2 regions of the Nonomuraea sp. NPDC049655 genome follow, and region 1 is predicted to be linked to the other one. Evidence: riboswitches for the same ligand, from Rfam matches in the RefSeq annotation. Region 1 holds a riboswitch; the other holds the start of a gene.
The links. Region 1 has a riboswitch for S-adenosylmethionine ahead of ACIBQ6_RS14800 (aminotransferase class V-fold PLP-dependent enzyme). Riboswitches for the same ligand answer to the same signal wherever they lie in the genome.

Region 1 (14,725 bases):
CGGGCCCTCGACCGTCATCAGCACGTCGCCGGCCGCCACCCGCTCGCCGTCCTTGGCCCGCCGCTCGGCGCGGCCGGCGCCCAGCCGGAGGAAGACCGCCTCGGCCACGGCCAGCCCGGCCACCACGCCGTCCTTGCGGGCCACCACGTCGGCCGCCGAACGCTGCTCGGCCGGTATCGTGGCCAGGCTGGTCACGTCGCCCGCCTCCTGCAGGTCCTCTTCGAGCGCGCGGTCGATCAGCGCGTCGACCTCGGCCGGGTCGAGCCCGGCGGCGGTCAGCTCCTGCGCCAGCCGCGGCGGCATCGCCTCGCCGTGCGGGGTGTACGTCATGCGAAGGCCCTCCTCGGTCAGGGTCACGTCCAGGTGGCCCAGCCACTCATTGTCGTCCCGGCTCTCGTGGTCCTCGCGCCAGTGGGAGCCGCGCGTCTCCAGCCTGGCCGCCGCCACGCCGGTCAGGACGGCCGCGACGGTGAGGAGGTTGCTCGCCTCCCACGACTCGGTGCAGGCGGACACCTCGACCGGCGTCCAGAGCGCGTCGCGCAGCGCCTTCGACGTGGCCTGCAGCGACGCGCGGCTGCGCAGCACCCCGGCGCCGGCGCTCATGTGCGCCTGGATCCTGGGCCTGGCCCTGGGGTCCACCAGGCCCGTCGCGGCCCGCCCGGCGACCGGCTCGCCCGGCTCGGGACGCGTCCGGTGGATGTCCTCGGCGATGCGCTCGGCGAAGACCAGACCCTCAAGGAGCGAGTTCGAGGCCAGCCGGTTGGCGCCGTGGACGCCGGTGCAGGCCACCTCGCCGCAGGCGTACAGACCCTCGATCGAGGTACGCCCGGACAGGTCGGCGCGGACGCCGCCGCTGGCGTAGTGGGCGGCCGGGGAGACGGGGATCGGCTCGGTGGCCGGGTCGATGCCGTGCTCCCGGCAGACGGCGTAGATGGTGGGGAAGCGGCTCTCCCACTTGTCCCTGCCGAAGTGGCGGCCGTCGAGGAAGACGTGGTCGCGGCCGGTCTCGCCCATGACCCTGGTGATCGCCTTGGCCACGACGTCGCGCGGGGCCAGGTCGGCCAGCTCGTGCACGCCCTGCATGAACCGGTTGCCCTCGTGGTCGACGAGGAAGGCGCCCTCGCCCCTGACCGCCTCGGAGATGAGCGGCTGCTGGCCGGTCGAGCCCTCCCCCAGCCACAACACGGTCGGGTGGAACTGCACGAACTCGATGTCGCGCACGACCGCCCCCGCCCTGAGCGCGAGCGCCACGCCGTCGCCGGTGGACACGACCGGGTTGGTGGTCGCGGCGTAGACCTGGCCCATGCCGCCGGTGGCCAGCACCACCGCCCGCGCCAGGACCGCGCCGACGCCGTCACGCGCGCCCTCGCCCATGACGTGCAGGGTCACTCCCCTGGCCCGGCCGCGGGCGTCCTTGAGCAGGTCGAGCACGAGCGCGTGCTCGATCACCTCGATCGATCCGGCGCGCACCGCCTCGACCAGCGCCCGCTGCACCTCGGCGCCGGTGGCGTCGCCGCCGGCGTGCACGATCCGGTGGCGCCGGTGACCGCCTTCCCTGGTGAGCTGGAGCTCGCCGTCGGGGGTGCGGTCGAACCGGGCGCCGCGCTCGATGAGCCGCCGCAGCGCGCCCGGCCCCTCGGTCACCAGGGTTCGCACGGCCTTGGTGTCGCACAGCCCGACCCCGGCGAGCAGCGTGTCGCTCAGGTGCTCGTCGGGGGTGTCGCGCGGGTCGAGCACGGCGGCGATGCCCCCCTGGGCCCACTTGGTGGACCCGGCGGACAGCACGTCCTTGGTGACGACCAGGACCTTGGCCGCGGGATCCAGCTCGGCATGGCGCAGCGCCACGGTCAGGCCCGCGACGCCGGAGCCGACGACGACCACGTCCGCCTCGACCGTCCAGCCGGGTTCGGGGGCCGTCAGACGCTGGGGAATCGCCGGTGCACTCATGGGGGTCTCCTCACTGAGGCGATTTCGTCACTATGACGATAACGCCTGCCGCGACGTGGACATGCCCCGGGGGCGCCGTACGGATCAGCGACGAAGGCTCAGGACGACGTTGTCGATCAGCCGGGTGCCGCCCACCCGGGCCGCCACGGCGAGCACGGCCGAGCCCTCGTAGGCGTCGTCGACCTCCTTGAACGTGGCCGGATCGACCAGTGCCAGGTAGTCGAGGTCGAGGTCGGGCCCGGCCTCGTCGAGCACCGCGCGGGCGGTGGACCGGATCGCGCCGGCGGTGAGCTCGGCCGCGCCCGCCCGCAGGGCGCGGGACAGGGCCAGCGCGACCGTGCGGTCGCGCGCCGACAGGTAACGGTTGCGGCTGGACAGAGCCAGGCCGTCGGGCTCGCGCACGGTGGGCGCGCCGACGATCTCGACGGCCAGGTCGAGGTCGGCCACCATGCGGCGGATGACGGCGAGCTGCTGGGCGTCCTTCTGGCCGAAGATCGCCACGTCGGGACGGACCAGGTTGAACAGCTTGAGCACCACCGTCAGCACGCCGTCGAAGTGGCCCGGCCTGGAGGCGCCCTCGACGATCGCGCCCATCTCGCCCGCGCAGACGCTCACCTGCCGCTCGGGGCGGTACATGTCCTCGGGCGAGGGCGCGAACACGACGTGCACGCCCTCCTCCCGGCACACGTCGAGATCGGCGTCGAACGTACGGGGATAGCGGGAAAAATCCTCGTTAGGACCGAATTGCAGCGGGTTGACGAAGATGCTGACCACGACCTGGTCGGCGCGTACCCGGGCGGCCCTGATCAGCGACCGGTGGCCCTCGTGCAGCGCGCCCATGGTCGGGACCAGCGCCACGCTGCCCGTGCCACGCGCCTTCGCCAGGTCGTCCCGGTTGCCGGCCACGATCAGATCCATTGCTGCCCTCCACACCCGACGGTCAGGTCCATATATTGCCCCCAAGGGCGTCGAGCAGCCGCTCCGCCTCCTCCGGTTTGAGCAGCCCCGCGGCCAGCGCCCGGTCAGCGGTGAGCCGGGCCAGCGCGATGTAGGCGTCGGCGGCCTCCGGGGCGGCCAGGATCAGCGCGTCGACGTGCTTGCGCACGGTGCCCGCGTCGCCGCGGACGACCGGGCCGGTCAGCCCGGCGATGCCCAGCCGCAGCACGTTGTCGAGCGCCGCGCCGAGCAGCGGGCCCAGCATCCGGCCCGGGTGCTCGACGCCGATGCGCCCGAGCAGCTCCTCAGACTCGGCGATGAGGGTGACCATGTGGTTGGCGGCGTTGGCCAGGGCCGCGTGGTAGAGCGCGCGGTCGCTCTCGGCGATCCAGACCGGCTCGCCGCCCATCTCGATCACCAGCGCCTCGGCCACGGGCCGCAGCATGTCGGGCGCGGTGACGCCGAAGGAGATGCCGGTGATCTTGTTGAGGTCGTCGTCGCGGCCGGTGAAGGTCATGACCGGGTGGAGCGCGAGCGGCAGCGCGCCCACCCCGGCGGCGGGTTCGAGCACCGACAGGCCGTACGCGCCGCTGGTGTGGACGAGCAGCTTGCCCTGGAGGTCGGCGCCCGTACGGGCCAGGCCGGCCACGAGGTCGGGCAGCGCGTCGTCGGGGACGGTCAGCAGGATGAGCTGGGCGGCGGCCACCACCTCGTCGGGCCGCGTCAGCTCGACCCCGAGCCGGTCGGCGGCCCACCTCCGCGACCTGTCGGAGACCCCGCTCGCGGCCACGATCCGGTGGCCCGCCTGCGCCAGCGCGGCGCCGAGCGCGGAGCCGACCTTGCCCGCGCCGAGCACGCCGACGGTCAGCCGTGCCGGGCGATCACCTGCGTCCATGACGTCTCACCCCTGTCGACCGTGATGGCACTGCCGACCAGCGTAACCGGCGGGCGGCGGCGCACATGTCACGGGCCGACGAACGCGGTCAGGCATGTCCGCCGCTTTACCGCCCGTTGAGTTAACGACAAATGCGACAGGGGCATACGAATCGTGCACCCCCTGTCGAAAGAGATGAGGAGAGGGGTCCACGCACGACGACGGGCGCCGAGTCCTGACAACCCGACGCCCGCCTGGATGCGACCTCTTGGAGGTGCACTGACCGGTCATCCGCCGACTGACCGGCCGGGATCAGAGCCCGGACCGCGCGCGAGCGGTCCGGGCTCTCCCTGCCTCAGCGGCTGTAGACCGCGGTGTTGGGGCTCCCCTGGCAGCCGTTGATCGGGACAGCCTGGATGCCGATGTTGTTGCCGCAGACGGGCACGACGGCGGTGATGGGGAGGTGGATCGGGCTGCCGCTCAGGATGCCGTTGTTGCCGTGGGTGACGTCGTCGGCGTACGCGGGGGCCGCCAGCGCCAGCAGGGCAATGGCACCTGCCATGACCAGAGTCTTCTTCACGGGGGGCTCCTCTCAGTATGCGGCCGTGGAGGCCGCAATGCTTCGGTGGAGCGAACCGGCTCGCCGCTTACCGCGGATGGGCGAAACGCAGTCGCTCGGTGACAGTACGTAAACGTTAGCGCAATGTAGCGACCAAGTGTAGTCAATCAATGACTTAGCGTGTTGATGGCCGGAGTCATGAGATAGTCAGCCTCATGTGGCTCACCTGGCGCGCCGCGACCGAACGCGCGCTCTACGGCGAGGAGGGTTTCTACCTCCGCGAACGCCCCTCGGGCCACTTCCGCACCTCGGTCGGGGCCTCGGCCGTGTTCGCCGAGGCGATCCTGGCCCTGCTGGCGGAGGTCGACTGCGACCTCGGCTCCCCCGAGTGGCTCGACCTGGTCGACATCGGCTCCGGCGAGGGCGTGCTGGTCCGCCGCGTCCTCGACCTGGCCGAGCCCGCGCTGCGCGACCGGCTCCGGGTCACGTGCGTCGACCTGTCACCCAGGCCGCCGGGCCTGCCCGACGAGGTCGAGTGGCGCCGCTGCCTGCCGTCCAGCATCACCGGGCTGGCCGTCGCCAACGAGTGGCTCGACAACATCCCGCTCGACGTGGCCGAGCAGACCTCCGGCGGCCCGCGTCTGGTCATGGTCAACACCCGCACCGGGGAGGAGCGCCTCGGCGGCCCGCTGCGGCCCGCCGACCGCGAATGGCTCGACCGCTGGTGGCCGCTGCCGCACGTGGGCACCCGAGCCGAGATCGGCCGTCCCCGTGACGACGCCTGGGCCTCCGTTCTGGTACGCCTCGCCCGCGGCCGGGCGATAGCCGTGGATTATGCACACCCTGTGGATAACCGACCGCTCTGTGGCACGCTGACCGGTTACCGCGACGGCGCCGTCGTCACGCCCATCCCCGACGGGACCTGCGACATCACCGCCCACGTCGCGCTCGACGCGTGCGCCGAGGCCGGGCGGCGGGCCGGCGCGATATCCACAACCTTGTCCACACAGCGCGACATGTTGCGGGCGCTGGGCCTCACCGGCGCCCGGCCGCCGGTCGACCTCGCCCGCACCGATCCGCGCGGCTACGTGCGCGCGTTGTCGCGGGCGTCGGAGGAGGGCGAGCTGATCGATCCGGCGGGGCTCGGCGGGTTCGGCTGGCTCAGCCAGAGCCGGTGACGTCGAGGTCGAGCGAGCGCAGGCCGCGGATCACGAAGCCCGGCTTGTAGACCGGCTCCGCGCGCAGCTCGATCGTCCCGACCCGGTCCAGCAGCGCGGTGAACGACTCCGTCAGCTCGATCCTGGCCAGCGGCGCGCCCAGGCAGAAGTGGATGCCGGCGCCGAAGGAGATGTGCGGGTTGTCCGGACGGCCCAGGTCGAGCCGGTCCGGGTCCTCGAACACCTCGGGGTCCCTGTTGGCCGAGCCGAACAGGCAGGCGACCTCCGAGCCGCGCGGGATCCGCACGCCGTGCACCTCGATGTCCTCCAGCACCCAGCGCTCGAAGAGCTGCAGCGGGGTGTCGTAGCGCAGCAGCTCCTCGATGGCGGTCGGCAGCAGCGAACGGTCGGCGCGCAGCCGGGCCAGCTCGCCGGGGTTCTTCAGCAGGGCCCGCCAGCCGTTGCCGGTGACGTTGACCGTGGCCTCGTGGCCCGCGTTGAGCAGCAGCACGCAGGTGCCGGCCAGCTCGTCGAGGGTCAGCTCGCGGATCGCGGCCAGGGCGCTGACCAGGTCCTCGCCGGGGTTCGCGAGCCGGTCGCGGGCCAGGTCCTTGAGGTAGGACTCGAACTCCTCGGCCGCGCGCACCGCCTGGTGCTGGGTCTCCAGGCTGGGGTTGAGCTCGTACATGCCGCACATGTCGGCCGACCACGGGCGCAGCAGGTGGCGGTCCTGCTCGGGGACGCCGAGCATCTCGGCGATGACGGTGACCGGCAACGGCTCGGCGACCTCGGCGATCAGGTCGCCGCCGCCCTTCTCGACGTAGGCGTCGATCAGGCTCTCGGCGATGGCCCGGACGCGCGGGCGCAGCGACTCGACCATGCGCGGCGTGAACGCCTTGGACACCAGCCGGCGCAGCCTCGTGTGGTCCGGCGGCTCGACCTCCAGCATGCCGTTCCTGCTGACCCGCCAGAAGGCTTCCTGGAACTCCGGCGCGGGCTGCCGGCCGAACTCCTCGTGCGTGGCGACGTGGGTGTAGTCGCGGCCCAGCCGCCGGTCCCTGAGCAGCGCGTTCACGTCCGCGTGCCGGGAGATCAGCCACTGGTTGGACGGCTCGAAGTAGCGGACGGGCGCCTCGCGCCTCAGCTCGTCGTACGCCGGATAGGGGTCGACGACGAAATCCGGATTCCAGGGATCAAAGCGCACTATTTCATCTTATGAGACGGGTTGACCTGCTGAGCTTGCGAATCATGCCCGGGTGTCGGTTATAGTGCCGTCGTAGGTCATGAGTGCCAGCGACAAGCCCCGGCTAGCTGGCCGGCAACCCTCGCGTCCGCGGCGGGGTGCCCCGGGTGAAGACCTGGTCCGTCACGAGGTGTGGCGGGCAAGCGCGGGCTCCGTGGCTGCTTCCAGGGGTCCGACCGACCCGTGAGGAGCTGTGCCGTGTCCACGCTGACGATCTTCAACTCCGTCCCCGCCCAGGCTGCCGCCGAGGCCACCGCCCCTGCCGCCGCCTCCGGACGGTCGATCCCCGCCGTGCTCGGCGCCGACCTCGAAGTGCCGGTCAAGGGCGGCCGGCTGGTGAGCTACGCCAACCTCGACTACGCGGCCAGCGCCCCCTGTCTTGAGCCGGTCAGCGCCGCCGTCGCCGCCGCGCTCCCGGCCTACTCCAGCGTCCACCGCGGCGCGGGCTACGCCTCCCAGCTCACCACCGCCCGCTACGAGCAGGCCCGCCACACGGTCCGGGCCTTCGTCGGCGCCCGCCCGGACGACGCCGTCATCTTCACCCGCAACACCACCGACGCCACCAACCTGCTGGCCGGCTGCCTGCCCGAGGGCACGACCGTCGTCGTCTTCGACTCCGAGCACCACGCCTCGCTGCTGCCCTGGGAGCGGTCCGTGCGCCTGGCGCCGCCCGCCTTCCCCGGCGAGGCCGTCCGCGCCGCCGACGAGGCGCTGGCCGGGATCGAGGGGCCCAAGCTGCTCGTGGTCACCGCCGCCTCCAACGTCACCGGCGAGCTGTGGCCCATCGCCGCCCTCGCCCACATCGCCCACCGGCACGGCGCCCGGATCCTGGTGGACGCCGCCCAGCTCGTCCCGCACCGCAGGCTCAACCTGACCGCGCTCGACCTGGACTACGTGGCCTTCTCCGGCCACAAGCTGTACGCGCCCTTCGGCGCCGGCGTGCTGGTCGGACGCCGTGACTGGCTGGCGGCGGGCGAGCCGTACCTGAAGGGCGGCGGCGCGGTGCGCTCGGTCGGCGAGACCACCGAGTGGCACGACGACCCCGAGCCGCGCCACGAGGCCGGCACCCCCAACGTGCTCGGCGCCATCGCCCTGGCCGCCGCCTGCGACGCGCTCACCGCCACGGGGTGGACGGAGCTGGTGCGCGAGGAGGAGCGCCTGATCGCCCGGCTGCGTACCGGTCTGGGCTCGATCGACGGGGTGCGCGAGCTGTCGTTGTGGGGCGAGGACCACCCGCGGGTGGGGATCGTGTCGTTCGTCGTGGACGGCTACTCGGCCCGCGAGGTGGCCGAGGCGCTGTCCGGCGAGTACGGCATCGGCGTGCGGGACGGGAAGTTCTGCGCGCACCCGTTCGTCCGCCACCTGCTGGATGCCTCGGACGGCGGCTGCGAGGACGGCACCGCCTCGGCGGTACGCGCCTCCATCGGCATCGGCAGCACGCAGGAGCACGTCGACCGCCTGGTCGAGGCCCTGCGCGACCTGGTCAGCCGCTGACGCTCAGCGGTTGGGCGGCTTCTGCTGGTGCGGCTCGTCGGACACCAGGGCGTCGATGTCCCGCATGTCCTCGTCGTTGAGGTGCCCGGGGCGCGGCGCGTTGGGCTGCCGCGGCACGTTGGGCTGCTCGGCCTCGCCCTCGGGCCGGGCCGGCGTCGTCGGGCCGCCCTCGGGCCCGACCTGCGTGGCCGGCCCCTCGGTGACGACCGTCGTCGGCTCGGCGCGGCGGGCCGGCCGGTGCGCGGCGAGGTCGTCCTCGGCGATCTGGCGTTCCCTGCGGCGGCGGTACGTCGAGTGGAAGATGCCGTCGAGCCCGATGCGGCCGCCGCCCAGCGCGGCGAGCATCAAGGACAGCGCACCCAGCGCGCCCGGCAGTTCCCATCCCCCGCCTTGCGACAACACCCCGTGGCCCGCGTGCACGAAGACGATCGCGCCGATCATGTCGATGAGCAGCAGCAAGGCCACCGGCCGGACCAGCAGGCCGAGGATCAGCAGGGCGCCGCCGACCAGCTCGACGATGGCGGCGAATCCGGCCGACAACTCGGGCATGGGCACGCCCATCTCCCGGAACTGCCCCGCCGCGGCACCGAGCCCGCCCTGCCACTTCTGCCAGCCGTGCGCCACGAAGATCACCCCGAGTACCACCCGGGAGATCAGGGCCGCCACATCAAACAGGACTCTCTTCACAGTGCTTTCTCCCCCCGTTCCCGGTATTGATCCCCATGTCTGGCTTCGGGATGCGTTGCCATACGATTCCTTGACCATCCCCCACGCTGGATCACCTCATGGGACGGTGGCAGCATGGGCCCTATGACGGAACGCGTGGTCGGGATCGGCGCCGGCGCGAAGGAGCTGGCGACCGAGGACATGATCCTCAACATCGGCCCCCAGCATCCCTCCACGCACGGCGTGCTCAGGCTCCGGCTCACCCTCGACGGCGAGCGCATCGAGGCGGCCGAGCCGATCATCGGCTACATGCACAGGGGCGCGGAGAAGCTGTTCGAGGTCCGCGACTACCGCCAGATCATCATGCTCGCCAACCGGCACGACTGGCTGTCGGGGTTCGCCAACGAACTGGGCGTCGTGCTGGCCGCCGAACGGCTGCTCGGCATGGAGACGCCGGTCAGGGCCGTGTGGGCGCGTACGCTGCTGGCCGAGCTCAACCGGGTGCTCAACCACCTGATGTTCCTCGGCTCCTACCCCCTCGAACTGGGCGCGATCACCCCCGTCTTCTACGCCTTCAACGAGCGCGAACGCATCCAGGCCGTCATGGAGGAGATCTCCGGCGGGCGCATGCACTACATGTTCAACCGGGTCGGCGGCCTCAAGGAGGACCTGCCGCTCGGCTGGCTCGACCGGGTCGCCGCGGCCGTCGCCGAGACCCGCCGCCGGGTGCCCGACATCGAGGGCCTCATCCTGAACAACGAGATCTTCCTCGCCCGCACCAAGGGCGTCGGCGTGCTGACCCGCGAGCAGATCCTCCAGTACGGCGTCAGCGGCCCCATCGCCCGCGCCTCCGGCGTGGACTTCGACCTGCGGCGCGACGACCCGTACCTGGCCTACGGGGAGCTGCCGGTCACGGTCGTCACCCGGCGCGACGGCGACTGCCATGCCCGGTTCGAGGTGCTGTTCGAGCAGCTCAAGGTCTCCCTCGACCTGGCCGACGCGTGCGTCGCCCGGCTGCGCGAGCTGCCGCCCGGGCCCGTCAACCAGCGCCTGCCGAAGGTGCTCAAGGTGCCCGAGGGCCACACGTACGCGTGGACCGAGAACCCGCTCGGCATCAACGGCTACTACCTGGTCTCCAAGGGCGACAAGACGCCGTGGCGGCTCAAGCTGCGCTCGGCGTCGTTCGGCAACGTCCAGGCGCTGCGCGAGCTGCTGCCCGGGAACCTGGTGGCCGACATGATCGCCATTCTGGGCTCGATGTTCTTCGTCGTGGGTGACATCGACAAGTGAGCACTCCCGAACGCGACAAGTACGTCGACTGGCTGCGCGCCCTCAGCCTCATCGTCGTGGTGGTCTGGCACTGGGCGTTCACGATCCTGGAGTGGAAGCCCAGCGGGCCCGAGCCCACCAGCCCGCTCGGCTTCACCTCCGGGTTGTGGATCCTGACCTGGCTGCTCCAGGTGCTGCCGCTGTTCTTCTACGTCGGCGGCCACGTGCACCTGCTGTCCTGGAACCGGGCCCAGGCGCGCGGCGTCGGCATCGGGGCGTTCGTCTGGCGGCGCATCCGCGCGCTGTCCCTGCCCGCGCTGTTCCTGTGCGGCGTGTGGATCTCCGTCGGGGCGATCGTCACCTGGGCGTTCCACGTGGAGTGGATGTGGCGGGTGGTGCTGCTCGTGCTCAGCCCGCTGTGGTTCCTCGGCGTCTACCTGGCGCTGATCGCGCTGCTGCCGGTGGCCCTGTGGCTGCACAGGCGCTACGACGTGCTGGCCCTCATCTGGCTCGGCGGCTCGGCCCTGGTCGTCGACGTCGTGCGCTTCCGCTACGGCTTCGAGTGGGCCGGCTGGCTCAACATGATCATCGTCTGGGGGCTGGCCCACCAGGCGGGCTTCTTCTACGACCGGATCGTCGTCCTGCCCCGGCGCTACGACGTCGGCATCCTGTGGACCGGCCTGTTCGCGCTGATCGGCCTGGTCTACTCGGGCATCTACCCGGGCTCGATGGTGGGCGTGCCGGGCGACAAGTGGTCGAACATGGCGCCGCCCACGTTCGTCATCGTCGCCCTGCTGATCTTCCAGATCGGCCTGGTGGAAGTGCTGCGCCCGGCCATGGAACGCGTGCTCGAACGTCCCCGCTGGGCCCGCGCCAACTCCTTCATCAACCGCTACGCCCTGCCGCTGTTCCTGTTCCACACGACCGGCATGGCGATCGCCTTAGGGCTGTCGTGGTGGTTGTTCGGCAACCTCGGCACGAAGATCCCTCCCGACCTGAAGTGGTGGCTGGAGCGGCCGATCGCCATCGTCGGGCCGCTGATCTGCACGCTGCCGGTCATCTACCTCTTCGGCCGCCGCCGCTAGTCGGGTTTGCGCTCGTCGGAGTCCTTCGGGATCCGGCAGCAGTGTTCCAGGTACAGGGCCGCGCAGACGAGCACCACGCAGGCCACGAACGACCCGGCCGCCACGAAGAACTCCGAGCGCGGCGTCTCCCGGTCGAAGAGCTCCAGCGTGTACGCGGCGAACCCGGCGAACAACCCCGCGAACACCGCCCCCGCGTACGCCGACGCCTTGGCCAGCGCCGCCAGCCGGGCCACCGCCAGCGGCTCGACCGGCTTGGTGTCGGGCTTCCTGGCGATCCTGGCCTTGGTCACCCATCCGCTGTAACCCTCGCCGAGGGCGAGCAGCAGCACGGTCGGGATGGCCGTCCAGGGCAGCAGGAACGCGCCGTAGAAGTGCCGGACCGCCGCCCAGAAGATCAGGGCGACGACGACGAGGAGAGCGACCAGATGGCCGGGATGCGTCGGCTTCAATCGGGCCTCTGCAGCTTCAGGTCGTCACGCAGGCGCACGCCGTGCCGGTCGAGCTCGGCCAGCAGGTCGGCCACCCGGCCCCGGCCCGGCACGGTGGCCTCGGGGTCGATCACCGACCAGGGCACCAGCACGAACGCCCGCTCGTGGGCCCGGGGATGCGGCAACGTCAGCTCGGGGTCGTCGGACACGGTCTCGCCCACGACGATCAGGTCGACGTCGAGCGTACGCGGCCCCCACCGCTCCGCACGCACCCGGCCGAACGCGTTCTCCACGCCCAGCGCCCGCTCCAGCAACGTGCGCGGCGGCAGGGCGGTCTCGGCGACGACGACCGCGTTGAGGTACGGCTCCTGGCCGCCCGGCCCCCCGACCGGGTCGGTCTCGTAGACCGGGGACACCTTGACGAACTCCAGGCCAGGGGCGTCGAACAACGTGTCGATGGCTCCCTGCAACGTCTGGAACCGCTCCCCCAGGTTGCTGCCGAGAGCGAGGACGGCCTTCATGCGCGGCTCCGCTCGATCGTCACGATCACATCGTCGAACGGCAGCGGGATCGGCGCCGCCGGTTTGTGCACACTCACCTCGACCTTGTGCACCAGCTCGCTGGACAGGCAGACGTCGGCCAGCCGCTGGGCCAGCGTCTCGATCAGCTCGACCGGCTCGCCCTCGACCACCTCGACCAGCGCCTGGGCCAGCTCGCCATAGTGGACGGTCTTGGTGAGGTCGTCGCCGGCCGCCGCCGGGGCGGTGTCGAGGAACAACGTCGCGTCGATCACGAACTCCTGGCCGAGCTCCCGCTCGGCGGGCAGCACGCCGTGCCTGCCCCTGGCCCGCAGGCCCTTGAGAGCGATGCGGTCAGACCTCAAGCTCGCCCTCCTCGTCCTCGTCGTCGTCTCCCTGGAGCACCGGGGAGCCGTGGTGCATCCACAACCGCCAGCCCTGCGCGGTGCGGATGTAGACGTTGCTCGCCACCACCTTTCCCGCGGCGAAGCTGGACTCACCCTCCTCGCCCGCCGTCAGGATGTTCTCCACGCAGGTGAGCACGGCCACGTCGCCCAGCACGGTGGTGTTGACGTCGGTCAGCACGAACTGGATGTAGGTGGTGTTGGCCATGATCAGCGCCCACGACCGCAGCACCTCCGACCGGCCGGTCAGCAACGTCCAGCCAGGATGGACGCAGCTCACCTGGTCGTCGGCGGTGTCCTCGGCCCAGATCTCGGTCATCTTGTCGAGATCGGCGCTCTCGATCGCGGTGTAGAACTCCTCGTTGACCGTCTCGATCGCGGCAGTGTCGACGCTCATGTGCCTGCTCCGGCTCTCTTCCATGCGGCCGCCACGCGCACGGCATCGGCATTGGGACCTACCTCGTGCACGCGCACGCACCAGGCCCCCGCCTGAGCCGCCAGCGCGGTGACCGCCAGCGTTGCGTCGTCGCTCCTGCTGAAGGGGCGGGGCGCGCCGTCGGGGCCGGCCAGCAGCCGCCCGAGGAACCGCTTGCGCGAGGCCCCGATCAGCAGCGGGAATCCCAGCTCGGCTAGCTGCGGGATGCCGGCCAGCAACGCCCAGTTGTGCTCGGCGTTCTTGGCGAAGCCGAGGCCGGGGTCGAGCACGATCTGCTCGGGGGACACCCCCTCGGCCAGCACGAGATCGACCCGCTTGCTGAGCTCCTCGCGCACCTCTGTCACGACGTCGGCGTAGACGGCGCGGCTGTCCATGTCATGGCTGTGGCCGCGCCAGTGCATCACCACGTAGGGCGCTCCCGTCGCGGCGACCACGCGCGGCATCTCGGGGTCGGCCAGGCCGCCGCTGACGTCGTTGACGAGCCTGGCGCCCGCCTCGACCGCGGCCCTGGCGACCTCGGCGCGCATCGTGTCGACACTGACGGCCACGCCCTCGGCGTCGAGCGCCCGGATCACCGGGACGACCCTGGCCAGCTCCTCCTCCAGCGACACCCGCGCGGCGCCGGGACGGGTGGACTCACCGCCCACGTCGACGATGTCGGCCCCCTCCCGCACCAGGTCGAGCCCGTGCCGGACGGCGGCCTCCTCGTCGAACCACAGGCCGCCGTCGGAGAAGGAGTCGGGGGTCACGTTGACCACGCCCATGACGAGGCACCGCTCCGTGCCGCCCGGCACGTTGATGGGCACGCTAGTCATGGGGCAAGCCTAGGCGTTCCCCCACACCTGCCGACATCTCGGGTCCCCAGTTGTGGATAACGATCGTCACCTGCCGAGAATCAGCGCCATCGCCTCGGAGCGGGTCTTGTCGCTGGTACGGAAGTCGCCGCGGACCGCCGACGTGACCGTCTTGGCCCCCGGCTTGCGCACGCCGCGCATCGTCATGCACAGGTGTTCGGCCTCGACCACCACGATGACCCCGCGCGGCTCCAGCACCCGCATGAGGGCGTCGGCGATCTGCGAGGTCATGCGCTCCTGCACCTGCGGACGGCGGGCGAAGACGTCGACCAGCCGGGCCAGCTTGGACAGCCCGGTCACCTGGCCGCGCTCGTTGGGGATGTAGCCCACGTGGGCCACGCCGTGGAACGGGACCAGATGGTGCTCGCAGGTCGAGTAGACCTCGATGTCCCTGACCAGCACCATCTCGTCGTGGTCGACGTCGAAGACCTTGTTGAGCACGTCTTCGGGGGTCTGGCCGAGCCCGGAGAACTGCTCGGCCATCGCGCGGGCGACCCTGGCGGGCGTCTCGAGCAGGCCGTCACGGTCGGGATCCTCGCCGATGCCGTAGAGGATCTCGCGTACGGCCTTCTCGATCCGCCCCAGGTCGACCTCGTGCTGGGTCACGCACTGTCCCCGGACTGGAAGGCGTCCTGGTGGCCGGAGGTGAGCGAGCCGTTGGCCGACTGCTCCTTCGGGGTCAGGATCGGCGGGCGGTCGGAGGGCAGCCGCTTGCCGTAGCCCGCGTACGAGGGCCGGTGCTCCTTGACGACCACCGGGGCGAAGATCTGCAGGACCTGCTCGCGGGAGAGGGTCTCCTTCTCCATGAGCTCCAGCACCAGGTTGTCGAGCACGTCGCGGTATTCGACCAGGATG
Region 2 (14,725 bases), on a different contig from region 1:
GAGTAATTGACGTTATGCGGCCATTCGCCCTAGGGTGTCGGCGAAAGTCGGACATGCGCCCCAGGTGGGAGCCCCAGCCGCTGCGCCGCGTCGCCGTAGTTGACCGCGATGGCGATCAGCCCCGCCGAGTCCGTGAACGCCACCAGCTCGCCCGGCGGCACCGCCGCGAACGTCGCCCGGAAGGGCATCGCGAGCTGCCGCCGCCCGAGCCACACCCCCAGCGTGTCGCCCACCTGGACGCCCAGCGCCTGCAGGTCGCCGGCCGCGATCGACAGCTGCGTGTTGCCGTAGCGGTCGACCGAGACGACCTCGCCCTCGACCGAGCCCTCCCGCAGCAGCGAGGTCGGCGCGGGCAGCGTGACCAGCCGCTCGACCGGCACCCGGGGGCCCAGCTCGGCCGGGTCCAGGCCGCCGGCCAGCCGCCCGGCGACCGGCGCGAAGACGTCCCGGCCGTGGAAGGTCGGCGACACCGGCCGCAGGAAGAGCTCCTCGTTGCTGAGCGCGTACGCGGCCCGCGCGCCGCCGCTGGCGTGCACCGCCCAGGACAGCAGCCCGTTGTCGGGGCCGACGAACACCCGGCCGCCCGCCTCGACCGCCACCGACCGCCGCGCGCCGCCCACGCCGGGATCGACCGCGCCGATGTGGACGCCCTCAGGCAGGTAGGGGATGGTCTGGGCGAGGATCGCCGCGCCCCGCCGTACGTCGCCGGACGGGACGAGGTGGCACACGTCGATCACCCGCGCCTCGGGCGCGATCCCGGCGATCACTCCGTGGCAGGCGGCCACATAGCCGTCTTCGAGCCCGTAGTCCGTGAGGAGCGTGATGACTGGGGTCACATTTCGTGACTGTACGTCCGGCAATCCGCCGTGAACAGCCGCAGATCGCACATTACGATTGGCCACGGGCCGCGAAGCGTGCGATGTGATCGTCGCACGCCCCTTCCCGAGGAGGACATCATGGGAGCACCGCTCAGCGGTGACAGTGCTGCCCAGGAACCGTCCCGGACATCCCTCAACGACCGCGATCTCGAACTCCTCGCCTTCGAACGCCAATGGTGGCGGCACGCGGGCGCCAAGGAGCAGGCCATCAAGGAGACCTTCGGGTTCTCGGCCACCCGCTACTACCAGTTGCTCGGCGAGTTGATCGACAGACCGGAGGCGCTGGAGCAGGACCCGATGCTGGTCAAACGGTTGCGAAGGTTGCGCTCAACCCGTCAGCGCGACCGTGCGGCGAGACGGCTCGGCATGCGTCCCTGACCGGCTGGGTACGGCAGCCGCGTGAGGAACATCCCTGGTATGGAAGCGATCCTTAAAGATCCGTCCGGCGCCGTGATCGGGCTCGACTTCGACGGAACCCTGTCGCCGATCGTGCCCGATCCCGCCTCCGCCAAGATCCACCCCGAGGCCCCCGCCGTGCTCGCCGACCTGGGCGCGCACGTCGGCGCCGTGGCCATCGTGACCGGCAGGCCGGCGGCCACCGCGCTCGAACTCGGGCCCGGCCTGGCCGACGTGCCCGGCCTCGTGGTGCTCGGCCACTACGGCTTCGAACGGTGGGAGCACGGACGCGTCTCGGCGCCGCCGCCGCCGCCCGGCGTGCCGCGCGTGCGGGCCGAGCTGCCCCTGCTGCTCGACGCGCTCGGCCTGCACGGCGTGGTGATCGAGGACAAGGGCAGGGCGGTGGCCGTGCACACCAGGCGCGCCCCCGACCCCGAGGGCGCGCTCGCCGCGCTGCGCGAGCCGCTGGCCGAGCTGGCCGGGAGACACGGCCTGGTGATCGAGCCGGGACGCATGGTCCTGGAGCTGCGCCCGCCCGGCATGGACAAGGGCCACGCGCTCGGGCTGTTCCTGGCCGAGCGGGACGCCAGGTCCGTCATGTTCGTCGGCGACGACCTCGGCGACCTGGCCGCCTTCGACGCCGTACGCGCCTCGGGGCTGCCCGGCGTGACCGTGTGCAGCGGCTCGGCCGAGGTGACCGCGCTGGCCGAGCGGGCCGACATCGTGGTCGACGGGCCCGACGGCGTGGTGGCGCTGCTGCGGGAGCTGACGACGGCCTTCACCCGTCCCTAAGGTCCAGCCGTTCGTGAGCCGGCTCGCGGCCTTGCGCCGTCTGGGCCGGCTCGCGGCTTTCAGCCGTTCGTGATTGGGCTGCAAGTGGCGGGTCCTACGTTGGTGCGCATGTCACGACGATCTCTCGCCGCCGCCTCGGCCGCGGCTCTGGCCACCCTGGCCGCCGTGCTGGCCGTCCCCGGCGCCGCCTCCGCCGCCCCCGCCCAGCAGCTCAGGCTGCGCGGCGGCCTGACGCTCTACATCCCGATCGAGTGGGTGGTCCACCGCAAGGGCGGCGACGTCGTCCAGGTGGTCACCGGGCGGTGCGCCAAGCCGCAGGGCTGGGGCTCGCCGGAGTGCGACGCGTTCTACGTCCTCGGTCCCGCCGCGATCAAGCGGGGCGCCGAGGGGTTCGGGCCCTACACGGGCAAGGACCCGTACTATCCGGCCAGCGACGTGCAGCCCTGCCCGATCAACCGCAAGTGGGGCGAGGTCGTCGGCCCCAAGGTCACCAGGGGCTACCGGCAGATGGGGGCCGGGCACAAGGCCGCCTACAACGCCTGGCAGGCCACGTGCGTCAGCTACTCGGGCGGCGGCGTCAAGGCCCGCTTCACGCAGCGCGAGTGGTACCTGCCGAAGAGCGGGATCCTCGTCGTCGACCAGTGGGACACCCCCGGCCTGGCCGACACGCTCAAGTACGCCGACTGGAGATGAGCACCCCGGCGACCGCCAGGCCGATGACCACGGGCACCAGCAGGAACGCGTTCCCGGTGCCGTAGCCGTCGGCCAGCGCGCCGAGCAGCAGCGGGCCGATCGCCATGGCGGCGCCCGCCCACACGGGCGAGGCGGCCGCCGCCCGGTCCGCCCGGTCGCCGGAGGCGGCGATCAGCGTGCTCAGCGCGAGCGGGAACTGCAGCGACGCGCCCAGTCCGCTCAGCGCCAGCCCCGCGTACGACAGGATCGGCGCGGTGCTCGCCCAGAACAGCACCCAGCCGAGGGCCATCAGCCCCAGAGCGCCGGCCAGCAGCGGCGTGGCCGGCAGCCGCAGCGCGAGCTGCGCGCCCGCGAACCTGCCCGCCGCCATGCCGCAGACGAACGCCGTCAGCCCGGTCGCCGCGACGGCCGCCGGCACGCCCGTCCTGAGGGCGAACAGGTCGGCGGCCCACAGGTTGAACGTGAACTCCAGCGCCACGCAGCAGAACAGCACGCCCCCGGCCAGATGGAAGCGCCACCCGCCGCCCTCCCGCGCCGGGACGACCGCCCCGGCGACCGCGCCGGCCCGCCCTCCGCCGGCCCGCCGGGGCGCGGGCCAGGAGCGGCCCAGCGACAGCGCCAGCAGGGCGCTGACGGCCGGGGTGACCAGCAGGGCGGCCCGCCAGCCGAGCGCGCTCTGCGCCACCTGGCTGAGCACGAACGTCGCCACCATCCCCACCAGCACGCCCACGGCGTTGGCCTCGCTGAGCGCGGCCGGCCCCGCGGCCCCGTGGTGGTCGCTGAGCTCGGCCATCGCCGCGTAGAGCATGACCGAGCCGAAACCGCCGGCCACGCCGTAGCCGAGCAGCGTCAGGGGCAGCGCGGAGCCGGCCATGACCAGCAGCACGCCGGCGTTCATCCCGGCCAGGCCGAGCCAGCACGTCGAGCGCCGGCCGAGCAGCCTGGTGAGCAGGGGCAGCGCGAGCCCGGCGCCGATCGTCCCGACCGCCATGGCGGTGCCGTGCAGCCCGGCGACGGTGGCCGTGGTGCGCTGGTCGGCGCGCAGCAGCGGGAGGGCGGCGCTCAGGCCGTACACGAACGTGGCGAACGTGCCGAGCAGGAAGTAGATGAGCCAGGTCGGACGGTCCCGGACGAGTCTGATGGGCACTGAGACCGTCGACACCCGGCAGCCTCCGTCATTGGCAGTGAACCCGACTTCTCATGTTAAAGCAGGGCGTCGAGTTGGGATTCCAGCCACTTGTGCGGCGGCAGTGCGGTGGCCGCCTCGTGCAGCCGGTCGCGGCGCCGCCGGCGTTCGTCCTCGGGCATCACCAGCGCCTCGTACAGCGCGTCCGCCGTGCCGCTCACGTCGTAGGGGTTGACCACCAGCGCGTACGGGCCCAGCTCGGCGGCCGCCCCCGCCTCGCGCGAGAGCACCAGGGCGCAGCGCGGCGACAGGACCGGCCCCTCCTTGGCGACCAGGTTCATGCCGTCGCGGATGGGGTTGACCAGCAGCACGTCGGCCAGCCGGTAGGCGGCCAGCGAGCGCGGGTAGTCGTCGTTGACGTTGAGGATGACCGGGTCCCAGTCCTCGGTGGCGTACTCGTCCTCGATCTCGCGCGCGCAGCGCTGCACCGACGCGGTGTACTCGCGGTATTCGGGCAGGTCGTGCCGGCTGGGGTAGGCGAAGGCCAGGTGGACCACCTTGCCGTGCCACTCCGGATGGGCGGCCAGGAACTCCCGGTAGGCCAGCAGCCCGCGCACGATGTTCTTGGACAGCTCGGTGCGGTCGATGCGGACGATCAGCCGGCGTCCGGCCACCTGCTCGGCCAGCGCGGCCATGTGCGACTCGACGTCGGGCTCGCAGGCCCGCGCCCACAGTGCCGCGCCGTCCACGCCCAGGCTGTGCACGCCGACGCGGGTCGTCCTGCCCTCGTGGGCGACCGTGCCGGCCGCGCGGTCCACCCGCGCGCCCAGCAGCGCCTCGCAGCAGTCCATGAACGCCGCCGCCCACCGGGCGGTGAGGAAGCCCGCGTGGTCGGCCCCCAGGATGCCGTCGAGCACCTCCCTGGTCACCGCGTCGGGCAGCAGGGAGAAGTACTCGGGAGGGGCCCACGGCGTGTGGCTGAAGTGGGCGATGCGCAGGTCGGGCCGCTCGGCGCGGAGCATCGCCGGGGTGAGCGTCAGGTGGTAGTCCTGGACCATCACGCGCGCGCCGTGCCCGGCCTCCTCGGCCAGCGCCAGCGCGAACGCGCCGTTGTAGTCGCGGTAGGACTCCCACTCGCGCCGGAACTTGGTGCCGAAACTGGGGGAGTTGGGGATGTCGTACAGCAGGTGGTTGACGAACCACAGGGTCGAGTTGGCCACGGCGTTGTAGGCGCGGTGGAAGGTGGCCGCAGGGATGTCGAGCATCCGCAGGGCGCCCGTGTCGTAGCCGCAGCGGTCGAGCCGGCCCCCCGGGGCCAGGCGCACGGCGCTGCGGTCGCCGTCGGACAGCGCGGCGCACACCCACAGCACGCCGTGCTCCTTGGCCACCCCCGACAGGCCCGAGACGAGGCCGCCACCACCGCGTTTCATGGTCAGCTCACCGTCGTCGTCGACGGTGAAGGAGACCGGCCCGCGGTTGGACGCCACGAGAACGCTGTTCATTTGGGCTCCCTTCGCCCATAGGATCCCAGCTATGGCGCTAGATGAGCTAACCGAGGAACTCGCCCGCTCGGCCGCGGCCGGAGACCATCGCGCGCTCGGCGAGCTCCTGGCCAGGATCGAGCCTGACGTGATGCGCCACTGCGCCCGGATCCTGCCCTATCACCAGGACGCGGAAGAAGCCTCGCAGGACACTCTGCTGGCCGTGGCGCGCAACATCGGCCGGTTCGAGGGGCGGGCCAGGTTCAGCACCTGGCTGCACATCGTGACCGCCAACTGCGCGCGCACCACGTACCGCTCGCTGAAGCGCAGGGCCGCCGAGCAGACGTCGGAGGAGCTGCCGATGCAGAAGCCCGACGCGCGGCGGGTCAGCGTGATCGCCGGCTCGCGGCTCGACCTGCTCGACGCGATGGAGGCGCTGGAGGCCGACAAGCCCGACCTGGCCCAGGCGCTGGTGCTGCGCGACATCGTCCAGCTCGACTACAACGAGGTGGCCGAGCAGCTCAACATCCCGCTCGGCACCGCCAAGTCCCGCATCCACCAGGCCCGCAAGTACGTGCAGGGAGTCCTCGGGGAGGACTATCGGTGAGACGCGTCCTCTCGCATGGTGAGACGGGTGGTTGTTTCCGCCACTTGAGAAGGTAGAGTCCTTTTCGACAACTGAATATTGCTCATCCAGAGGGGTGGAGGGACCGGCCCTGCGAAGCCCCGGCAACCCTCCCGGCTTGTGCTCGCGACCTGGCGAGGCCGACCGGGACAAGGTGCCAATTCCGGTTCGCGGTCAAGGTGGCCGCGGGCGAAGATGAGGGAAGGCCTCGCTTCATGTCGCTCGACTTTGGTCCTGCCGTCGCTCTGTCCTGCCGCGAGTGCGGCACGCGCTACCCCCTGGGTCCCAGCTTCGCCTGCCTGGAGTGTTTCGGGCCGCTCGAAGCGGCCTACTCCTTCGGCCAGGTGACCCGCGCGGACATCGAGTCCGGCCCCGCCAACATCTGGCGCTACCGCTCCCTGCTCCCGGTCCCCGCCGACGTGGCGAGCAAGCCCAACATGAACCCGGGCTGGACGAAGCTGGTCAAGGCCGGCAACCTCGGCAAGGCGCTCGGCATCCGGTCCCTGTTCGTGAAGGACGACTCGGGCAACCCCACCCACTCCTTCAAGGACCGGGTGGTCGCCATCGCCGTCGAGGCGGCCAGGAACTTCGGTTTCCACACGCTCTCCTGCTCCTCCACGGGCAACCTCGCCGGCGCGGTCACCGCCGCCGCCGCGCGGGCCGGCCTCGACGCGTGCGTGTTCATCCCGGCCGACCTCGAAGCGGCCAAGATCGCCATGGCCCGGGTGTTCGGCGGCCGGCTGATCGGCATCGACGGCACGTACGACGAGGTCAACCGGTTCTGTTCGGAGCTGATCGGCGACCCGCTGGGCGAGCGGTGGGGGTTCGTCAACGTCAACCTGCGGCCCTACTACGCCGAAGGGTCCAAGACGCTCGCGTACGAGATCGCCGAGCAGCTCGGCTGGCGGCTGCCGGAGCAGATCGTCATCCCCATCGCCTCCGGCTCCCAGCTCACGAAGATCGACAAGGGGTTCAAGGAGCTGATCGCGCTCGGGCTGGTCGAGGACACCCCCTACAAGGTGTTCGGGGCCCAGGCGGCCGGGTGCTCGCCGGTCTCGACGGCGTACAAGGCGGGGCACGACGTCGTCCAGCCGGTCAAGCCGGACACGATCGCCAAGTCGCTGGCCATCGGCAACCCCGCCGACGGGCCGTACGTGCTGGACATCGCCCGGCGCACGGGCGGGGGCGTCGAGGACGTCACCGACCCCGAGATCGTCGCCGCCATCAAGCTCCTGGCCTCCACCGAGGGCATCTTCGCCGAGACCGCGGGCGGCGTCACGGTGGGCGTGCTGAAGAAGCTCGTCGAGACGGGCAGGCTCGACCCCGAGGCCGAGACGGTGGTCCTGAACACCGGCGACGGCCTGAAGACGCTCGACGCGATCAGCGACGACGCGCGGCCCACCGCCGTGATCCGGCCCTCTCTCGACGCGTTCCGCGCGACTGTCTGACAATCCAGGAAAGGCAACAAAAACCATGAGCGTTTCTGTGCGGATTCCCACCATTCTGCGCACTTACACCGGGGGTAACGCCGAGGTGAGTGGCGAAGGGGCGACTCTTCGTGACGTTCTCGCCAAGCTTGACTCCGACTACCCGGGGATCGGCGCGAGAATTCTGGATGAATCGGGCAAGATTCGTCGTTTTGTCAACGTATACGTTGGTGATGAGGATGTCCGTTTCGCCGAGGGCCTGGACACTCCCGCCCCTGAAGGCACTCAGATCTCCATCATCCCCGCCGTCGCGGGCGGCTGACCGCCGGACCACCGACTCTTGAAGGCGCCCCTTGTGGGCGCCTTCTTGTTTTAGAACCAAATTCAACCTCGAACGACTCAGCCTTCGATGAAATTAGCGTTTTGTCGGTTGACTCTGTTGCCAAACCCCGTGCCACAGGTATGGTCGAGGGCGATCGTCTGGCTGATTTTCCCAAAAGTCATGCGATTACGGGTCTCGCGAAGGAATGGGCGAGATCTGCGAGCCCAGTAAGAGGAGTCGGAAGTGGCGCAGGGCACCGTCAAGTGGTTCAACGCGGACAAGGGCTACGGCTTCATCGCGGTAGACGGTGGTAAGGATGTATTCGTCCATTACTCAGCGATCATGATGGACGGGTACCGCTCTCTCGAACAGGGACAGCGCGTCGAGTTCGAGATCACGCAGGGCCAGAAGGGGCCGCAGGCGGAGTCCGTCCGCACGGTCTGATTCACCCTCGCTGGTATGCACCAAGGCGGGACGTGCGGCAGCGCAGTCCGTACGGGCTCGCCACTGTTTCCTCCGTCGGCTTCGCACGGCGGGCCGCGCCTCAGGGGCGGCTCGCCGTGCGAACCGGCGCACCCGATGACCTGCCCGATGAGCTGGGGTGGGGTGCCCGTGGCTTGCACTCGGCAGGGTAGAGTGCTAAACAGTTCGTTGGCACTCTGTGTGGCAGAGTGCCAACAACTCGGATCGAGACGATGGGGTCTGCCGAACGGAGATGCAGGCCTATGCCGTCGCGGGCGTCGGCTCGGTCCAGGACACGCCACCCTGCATCTGGGAGGTCTAGCCTTATGGCAGCCAAGATGATCGCGTTTGACGAGGACGCCCGGCGCGGTCTCGAGCGCGGTATGAACCAGCTCGCCGACGCCGTCAAGGTGACCTTGGGCCCCAAGGGGCGCAACGTCGTGCTGGAGAAGAAGTGGGGCGCTCCCACGATCACCAACGACGGCGTCTCCATCGCCAAGGAGATCGAGCTCGAGGACCCGTGGGAGAAGATCGGCGCCGAGCTGGTCAAGGAAGTCGCCAAGAAGACTGACGACGTCGCCGGCGACGGCACCACCACGGCCACCGTGCTCGCCCAGGCTCTGGTGCGCGAAGGTCTGCGCAACGTGGCCGCCGGCGCCAACCCGATGGCCCTGAAGAAGGGCATCGAGGCCGCCGTCGAGCGGGTCAGCGAGGAGCTCTCCAAGCTGGCCAAGGATGTGGAGACCAAGGAGCAGATCGCCTCCACCGCCTCCATCTCCGCCGCCGACCCCGAGATCGGCTCGCTCATCGCCGAGGCGATGGACAAGGTCGGCAAGGAAGGCGTCATCACCGTCGAGGAGAGCAACACCTTCGGCCTTGAGCTTGAGCTCACCGAGGGCATGCGCTTCGACAAGGGCATGACGTCGATGTACTTCGTGACCGACTCCGACCGCATGGAGGCCGTTCTCGAAGACCCGTACATCCTGATCGTCAACAGCAAGGTCTCGGCCAACAAGGACCTGCTGCCGCTGCTCGACAAGGTCGTGCAGTCCGGCAAGCCGCTGCTGATCATCGCCGAGGACGTCGACGGCGAGGCCCTGGCGACCCTGGTGGTCAACAAGATCCGCGGCCTGTTCCGCTCCGTGGCCGTCAAGGCCCCGGGCTTCGGCGACCGCCGCAAGGCCATGCTGGGCGACATCGCGATCCTGACCGGCGGTCAGGTCATCGCCGAGGAGGTCGGCCTCAAGCTCGAGACCGCCACCCTCGACCTGCTCGGCCGCGCCCGCAAGGTCGTGGTGACCAAGGACGAGACCACCATCGTCGACGGCGCCGGTGACGCCGAGGCGATCTCCGGCCGGGTCAACGAGATCCGCGCCGAGATCGAGCGCACCGACTCCGACTACGACCGTGAGAAGCTGCAGGAGCGCCTGGCCAAGCTGGCCGGTGGCGTGGCGGTCATCAAGGCCGGCGCGGCGACCGAGGTCGAGCTCAAGGAGCGCAAGCACCGCATCGAGGACGCCGTGCGCAACGCCAAGGCGGCCGTCGAGGAGGGCATCGTCCCCGGCGGTGGCGTGGCGCTGCTGCAGGCCGGCGCCAAGGCGTTCGACAAGCTCGAGCTCAACGGCGACGAGGCCACCGGCGCGGCGATCGTGAAGAAGGCTCTTGAGGAGCCCCTCAAGCAGATCGCGGTCAACGCCGGTCTCGAGGGCGGCGTCGTCGTGGAGAAGGTGCGCAACCTGACCCCGGGCGAGGGCCTCAACGCCGCTTCCGGCGAGTACGTCAACATGTTCGAGTCCGGGATCATCGACCCGGCCAAGGTGACGCGCTCCGCGCTGCAGAACGCCGCCTCCATCGCGGCGCTCTTCCTCACCACCGAGGCCGTCATCGCCGAGAAGCCCGAGAAGACCCCTGCTGCTCCGGCCGGCATGCCCGGCGGCGGCGACATGGACTTCTAGGCCTCGCCTGGTCGCTGACGCATCAGAAGGCGGTTCGGATCTCCAAGGATCCGGCCGCCTTTTGTTGTGTCCGGTCCCGTCACGTTTAGTAGTTATTGACTACGGACAGTAACGAAACGAAGTGACGATTCACCGCACAAAGGAGTAGTTACATGAATTCCCGCACCGCGCGCGTTCTCGGGCTCGGAGCCGTCATGCTGGCCGCCGCGGCCGCCATGACGATGCCCGCCCAGGCAGACGACCACGGTTACCTGGACGAGGCCCTGGAGTACGTCGACGTGCCCTACTGCGCGGGCTACCTGGAACTGTACGACCGCGACTACTGCGCCTCGCCGTCCAGGTGGACGTCGCAGGACGAGCGCGGGGAGATGTCGGAGGAGGGCGAGGACAGGTCGTCGGAGGAAGCCGAGGACAGGTCGTCGGACCAGGCCGACGAGAGGTCCGACGAGCGCGGGGACGCCTCGGAGGAGGGCGTGGACATGTCCGGCGAGCGCGGCGACGTCTCGGAGGAGGGTCAGGACATGTCCGGCGAGCGTGAGGACGTCTCGGAGGAGGGGCAGGACATGTCGGGCGAGCGTGAGGACGTCTCGGACGCCTTCGAGGGCGAGTCGGGCGGCGAGAGCGAGGACCTGTCGTCCAACGCCCCCGGGGACTTCACGTTCGCGGACGAGCTGGTGCAGGGCGACTGAACCCCGTCTGGTGGCGCCGGGCGTACGGAACCCGACGCGGCACCACGGCGAAGGCGCCCCGAACGCGAACGGGGCGCCTTCGCCGCGGTGTTGTGCCGGTCTCAGACGCCGAAGTGCGCGACGATGTGGCCGCGGGCCAGCGTGTTGGCGGTTATGTTGAAGCCGACCACGGCCGGGCTCGCGTCGCCGCCGACGCCCAGCTCGTCGACCCCGAGCGCGTGCACCGTGAAGACGTAGCGGTGAGGGGCGCCGGGCGGGGGAGCGGCGCCGCCGTAGTCCTTGGTGCCGTAGTCGTTGCGGGCGTGGACCGCGCCGGCGGGCAGGCCCTTGAAGTCGGGGCCGGTGCCCGCGCCCCTGGGCAGCTCCGTGGTGTCGCCGGGCAGGTCGAACAGCACCCAGTGCCAGAAGCCGCTGCCGGTGGGGGCGTCGGGGTCGTGGCAGGTGACGGCGTAGCCGCGGGTGCCCTCGGGCGCGCCCGACCAGCGCAGCTGGGGCGAGACGTTCCCGCCGGTCATCCCCCAGTCGTCGAAGACGTGGAGGTCGTTCAGCCGCTCGCCGTCGCGGATGTCGTCGCTCTCCACCACGAGCGCGGGGACCGGGGGCAGGTGTTCATGCGGAAGCGGTGCGGGCACGGCATCCTCCTAGGTTGACAGCTCCTTCAGGCCATCCTAGAAGCGGCCGTGCCCGCCCTCCGTCAGGTTCCGAGCTGCGCCGGGAGCGGCCTGTCGTGCAGCACCGTGAGCGAGGTGACCGCGCGGGTCAGGACCACGTACAGGCGGGCCAGGCCGCGGGGCTCGGCCTCGACGATGTCGGCCGGCTCCACGACGATCACGTGGTCGTACTCCAGGCCCTTGGCGAGCGTGGCGGGCACGATCAGCAGGCGGTGCTCCTGCGTCGCGTCGGGGTCGAGCACCGCGTGCGGCAGGCCGGACAGCGACTCGGAGACCGCCGCCACCATCGCGTCGGGGACGATGACCCCGATCGAGCCCTCCCTGGCCAGGACCTCCCGGGCGGCCTCGGCGACCGTGCCGCCCGGCCGGACCGTGAGCGAGCCGGCGCCCGGACGCAGCGACCGCGGGGCGGCCAGCGCGGGGGCGATCGAGGGCAGCAGGCGGGCCGCGTAGTCGAGCACCTCGCGCGGCACGCGGAAGCCGAGCGTCAGCTCGGTCACCTCGCCCTCGTCCTGGCCGAGGTGCTTCAGCACGGTCTCCCACGAGGTGGTGGACCACGGCGTGGTGCCCTGGGCCAGGTCGCCGAGCACGGTGGCCGAGCCGTTGCGGCAGCGCCGGCCGAGCGCCCGCAGCTGCATCTCGGACAGGTCCTGTGCCTCGTCCACGACGAGGTGGCCGAGGGACGGGGTGCGCTCCATGAGGTCGCGCAGCTCGTCGAGGAGCGCGGCGTCGGCGGCCGACCATTTGGCGGACTTCCAGCTCCGATAAGGCTTCCGCCAAAGCAGCATTTCCTGCTCGTCAGGCGACAAATCAGTTTTGGCGGCTTTTGTGAGGAATTCCGGATCGGACAACAGGCGGTGCAGGACCTGTTCCGGCGTCAGTTTCGGCCACACCGCGTCGACGAGCTGCTTGACCGGCCTCGACCTGGCCACCGCGTCCTGGACCCGGTCGTCGGGCGACTCGCCGCGCTGCTCCATCCGGACGAGCACCTGGTGGGCCAGGCGCTGGGCCAGCGCGGCCCGCCCCGGCGAGTAGCGGGTGGTGCCGCGCAGGGAGGCCACCATCTCGCGCACCTCGTGGTCGGCGACCCGGTAGCGGTAGGCGCCCTTGGTGAACACCAGGCCGTCCTCGGGCTTGACGATGTGCATCCACAGCGCCCGTTCGAGCACCGCGGCCATCCTGGCGTCGCCCTTGACCGCGGAGACCATGGGGTCCTCCTCGGCGGCGTGCTCGCCGAGCAGCCCGGCCACGGTGGTCTGGTCGACCTTGACCTCGCCCAGCGCGGGCAGGACGGAGGAGATGTAGGACAGGAACGCCCGGTTCGGGCCCACGATCATCACGCCCGACCTGGCCAGCCGCTCGCGGTGGGTGAACAGCAGGTACGCGGCCCGGTGGAGGCCCACGGCGGTCTTCCCGGTGCCGGGGGCGCCCTGGACGCACACGGTCTGGGCCAGCGTCGCGCGGACGATCTCGTCCTGGTCGGGCTGGATGGTGGCCACGATGTCGCGCATCGGGCCGGTGCGCGGGCGTTCGATCTCCTCGGTCAGGATCTTCGAGGGGCCGACCTCGCCGCCCTCGCCGAGCGGCTCGTCCTCGAACGCGGTCAGCGCGCCGCCGTGGTAGCCGAAGCGGCGGCGGCGGACGACGCCCATCGGGTCGGCCGGGCTGGCCTGGTAGAACGCGCGGGACACCGGCGCGCGCCAGTCGATGACCAGCGGCCGGCTGGTGCCGTCGTGCACGTGGCGGCGGCCGACGTAGAGGGTGCCCGGCAGGTCGTCGCCGCCCTCGCGGTCGAGGCGGCCGAAGAACAGCGGGGTGTCCGGATGGTCGGCCAGGGCGGCCACGCGCTGGTCCAGCAGCGACTGGAGGATCTGCTGCGAGACCCAGTCGCCGGCCGCGTCGGCCGACAACGACTGGGCGTGGGCCCGCATCGCCTTGAGCGCGGCCCTGGACTCGGCCAGGTGGGCCTGCTCGGCGGCGAGCACGTCGGAGGGTATGTCGGGAGCCAGTTGATGTGTGGGCATGCGAAAGCGCCTCCCATGCTGGAAAACGGAGGTGGTCAAGGCAGCGAATCGACTAGTTTAACGGCGGCCGCGCGGCGCCTCCAAAGCATTTACCGGCGCGCGGCGGGGTACGGAGGGAAGGTGGCGCGGCTTCGCCTGGTCCTCTCGCCGATGATCCCCACGGTCGCGAGCTTCCTGCTGGCGGCGCTCTGGGGGATGTCGGTCTTCGCCGGTTGGGGGCTGGAGGCGTTCTGCGCGGGCGGCGAGTCCCCGGCGGCGTGCTCCCGGCGTCTCGGCGCGGTCTGCGCGGTGTCTGGGGTGTTCGCCGTGCCGGCCGCCTGCGCCACGCTGGCCGCCTGGCTGGTGCCGGCGTCCCGGCAGGACCCGCGCACGTTCGGCCGCCTCATGGGGACGGGGGTCGCCGCGTGGATCGTCGCCGGCGCGGTGCTGTTCCTCGGCGGCCTGCTGGCCGGCTAGCGAACCCGGCAAAGACCGTATCTCTGAGTGAACGTGGGAATACCGAAAAAGTCGGGCATTTCAGGTGCGTTTGTCGGATCATGGGGGTATGTCGCAGGCGGCGTGATAGTACGCAGGTGAGGGGGGTGGTTCGATGTCGACGACCCGTGGAGTCTCGTGGACGTGACATAAACGCCGTGCCTGGCCGCTCAGGCAACGAGCGGCCGGGCATTCAACCGGTCACACCTCGCCGTGCACGTCGTCGGCGTCGATGATCTGGTAGGCGTATCCCTGCTCGGCCAGGAATCGCTGCCGGTGGGCGGCGAACTCCTGGTCGACGGTGTCCCTGCTGACCACCGTGTAGAACCGGGCGCCACCGCCGTCGGCCTTGGGCCGCAGCACCCGCCCGAGCCGCTGGGCCTCCTCCTGCCGCGACCCGAACGTGCCGGACACCTGGATCGCGATGGCCGCCTCGGGCAGGTCGATGGAGAAGTTCGCCACCTTCGACACCACCAGGACCTGGATCTCCTTGTCGCGGAACGCCTGGTAGAGCCGCTCGCGCTCCTTGACCCTGGTCTCGCCCTTGATGACCGGCGCGTTGAGATGCTCGCCGAGCTCGTCGAGCTGGTCGATGTACTGGCCGATGACCAGCACCTGCTCGCCCAGATGCCGCCGGACCAGCGCCTCGGTCACGTACGTCTTGGACGGCGTGGTGGCGCAGTAGCGGTAACGCTCCTCGGCCTCGGCCA

Region 2: it holds a riboswitch for S-adenosylmethionine, as region 1 does, so the genes downstream of both, thrC (threonine synthase) here and ACIBQ6_RS14800 (aminotransferase class V-fold PLP-dependent enzyme) in region 1, are expected to answer to the same signal.

What each region holds. Positions count from the first base shown of each region.
Region 1 covers NZ_JBITLS010000004.1:176,324-191,048, forward strand. The annotation lists gene ACIBQ6_RS14770 (L-aspartate oxidase) at 1-1,947, opposite strand, end outside; gene panC (pantoate--beta-alanine ligase) at 2,032-2,865, opposite strand; gene ACIBQ6_RS14780 (DUF2520 domain-containing protein) at 2,888-3,778, opposite strand; gene ACIBQ6_RS14785 (chaplin family protein) at 4,113-4,337, opposite strand; gene ACIBQ6_RS14790 (SAM-dependent methyltransferase) at 4,532-5,494, shown strand; gene ACIBQ6_RS14795 (cytochrome P450) at 5,478-6,677, opposite strand; SAM riboswitch class IV at 6,753-6,868, shown strand; gene ACIBQ6_RS14800 (aminotransferase class V-fold PLP-dependent enzyme) at 6,915-8,210, shown strand; gene ACIBQ6_RS14805 (DoxX family protein) at 8,214-8,897, opposite strand; gene ACIBQ6_RS14810 (NADH-quinone oxidoreductase subunit D) at 9,021-10,166, shown strand; gene ACIBQ6_RS14815 (acyltransferase) at 10,163-11,230, shown strand; gene ACIBQ6_RS14820 (DUF3180 domain-containing protein) at 11,227-11,679, opposite strand; gene folK (2-amino-4-hydroxy-6-hydroxymethyldihydropteridine diphosphokinase) at 11,676-12,179, opposite strand; gene folB (dihydroneopterin aldolase) at 12,176-12,541, opposite strand; gene ACIBQ6_RS14835 (nuclear transport factor 2 family protein) at 12,531-12,977, opposite strand; gene folP (dihydropteroate synthase) at 12,974-13,780, opposite strand; gene folE (GTP cyclohydrolase I FolE) at 13,898-14,476, opposite strand; gene ftsH (ATP-dependent zinc metalloprotease FtsH) at 14,473-14,725, opposite strand, start outside.
Region 2 covers NZ_JBITLS010000012.1:355,631-370,355, reverse strand. The annotation lists gene ACIBQ6_RS35605 (SAM-dependent chlorinase/fluorinase) at 30-836, opposite strand; gene ACIBQ6_RS35600 (DUF3263 domain-containing protein) at 957-1,256, shown strand; gene otsB (trehalose-phosphatase) at 1,296-2,066, shown strand; gene ACIBQ6_RS35590 (hypothetical protein) at 2,175-2,759, shown strand; gene ACIBQ6_RS35585 (MFS transporter) at 2,737-3,921, opposite strand; gene ACIBQ6_RS35580 (trehalose-6-phosphate synthase) at 3,963-5,387, opposite strand; gene ACIBQ6_RS35575 (RNA polymerase sigma factor) at 5,419-5,973, shown strand; SAM riboswitch class I at 6,053-6,193, shown strand; gene thrC (threonine synthase) at 6,207-7,439, shown strand; gene ACIBQ6_RS35565 (MoaD/ThiS family protein) at 7,465-7,740, shown strand; gene ACIBQ6_RS35560 (cold-shock protein) at 7,984-8,184, shown strand; gene groL (chaperonin GroEL) at 8,529-10,157, shown strand; gene ACIBQ6_RS35550 (hypothetical protein) at 10,310-10,846, shown strand; gene ACIBQ6_RS35545 (YbhB/YbcL family Raf kinase inhibitor-like protein) at 10,948-11,478, opposite strand; gene ACIBQ6_RS35540 (HelD family protein) at 11,541-13,541, opposite strand; gene ACIBQ6_RS35535 (hypothetical protein) at 13,662-13,997, shown strand; gene ACIBQ6_RS35530 (DNA repair helicase XPB) at 14,217-14,725, opposite strand, start outside.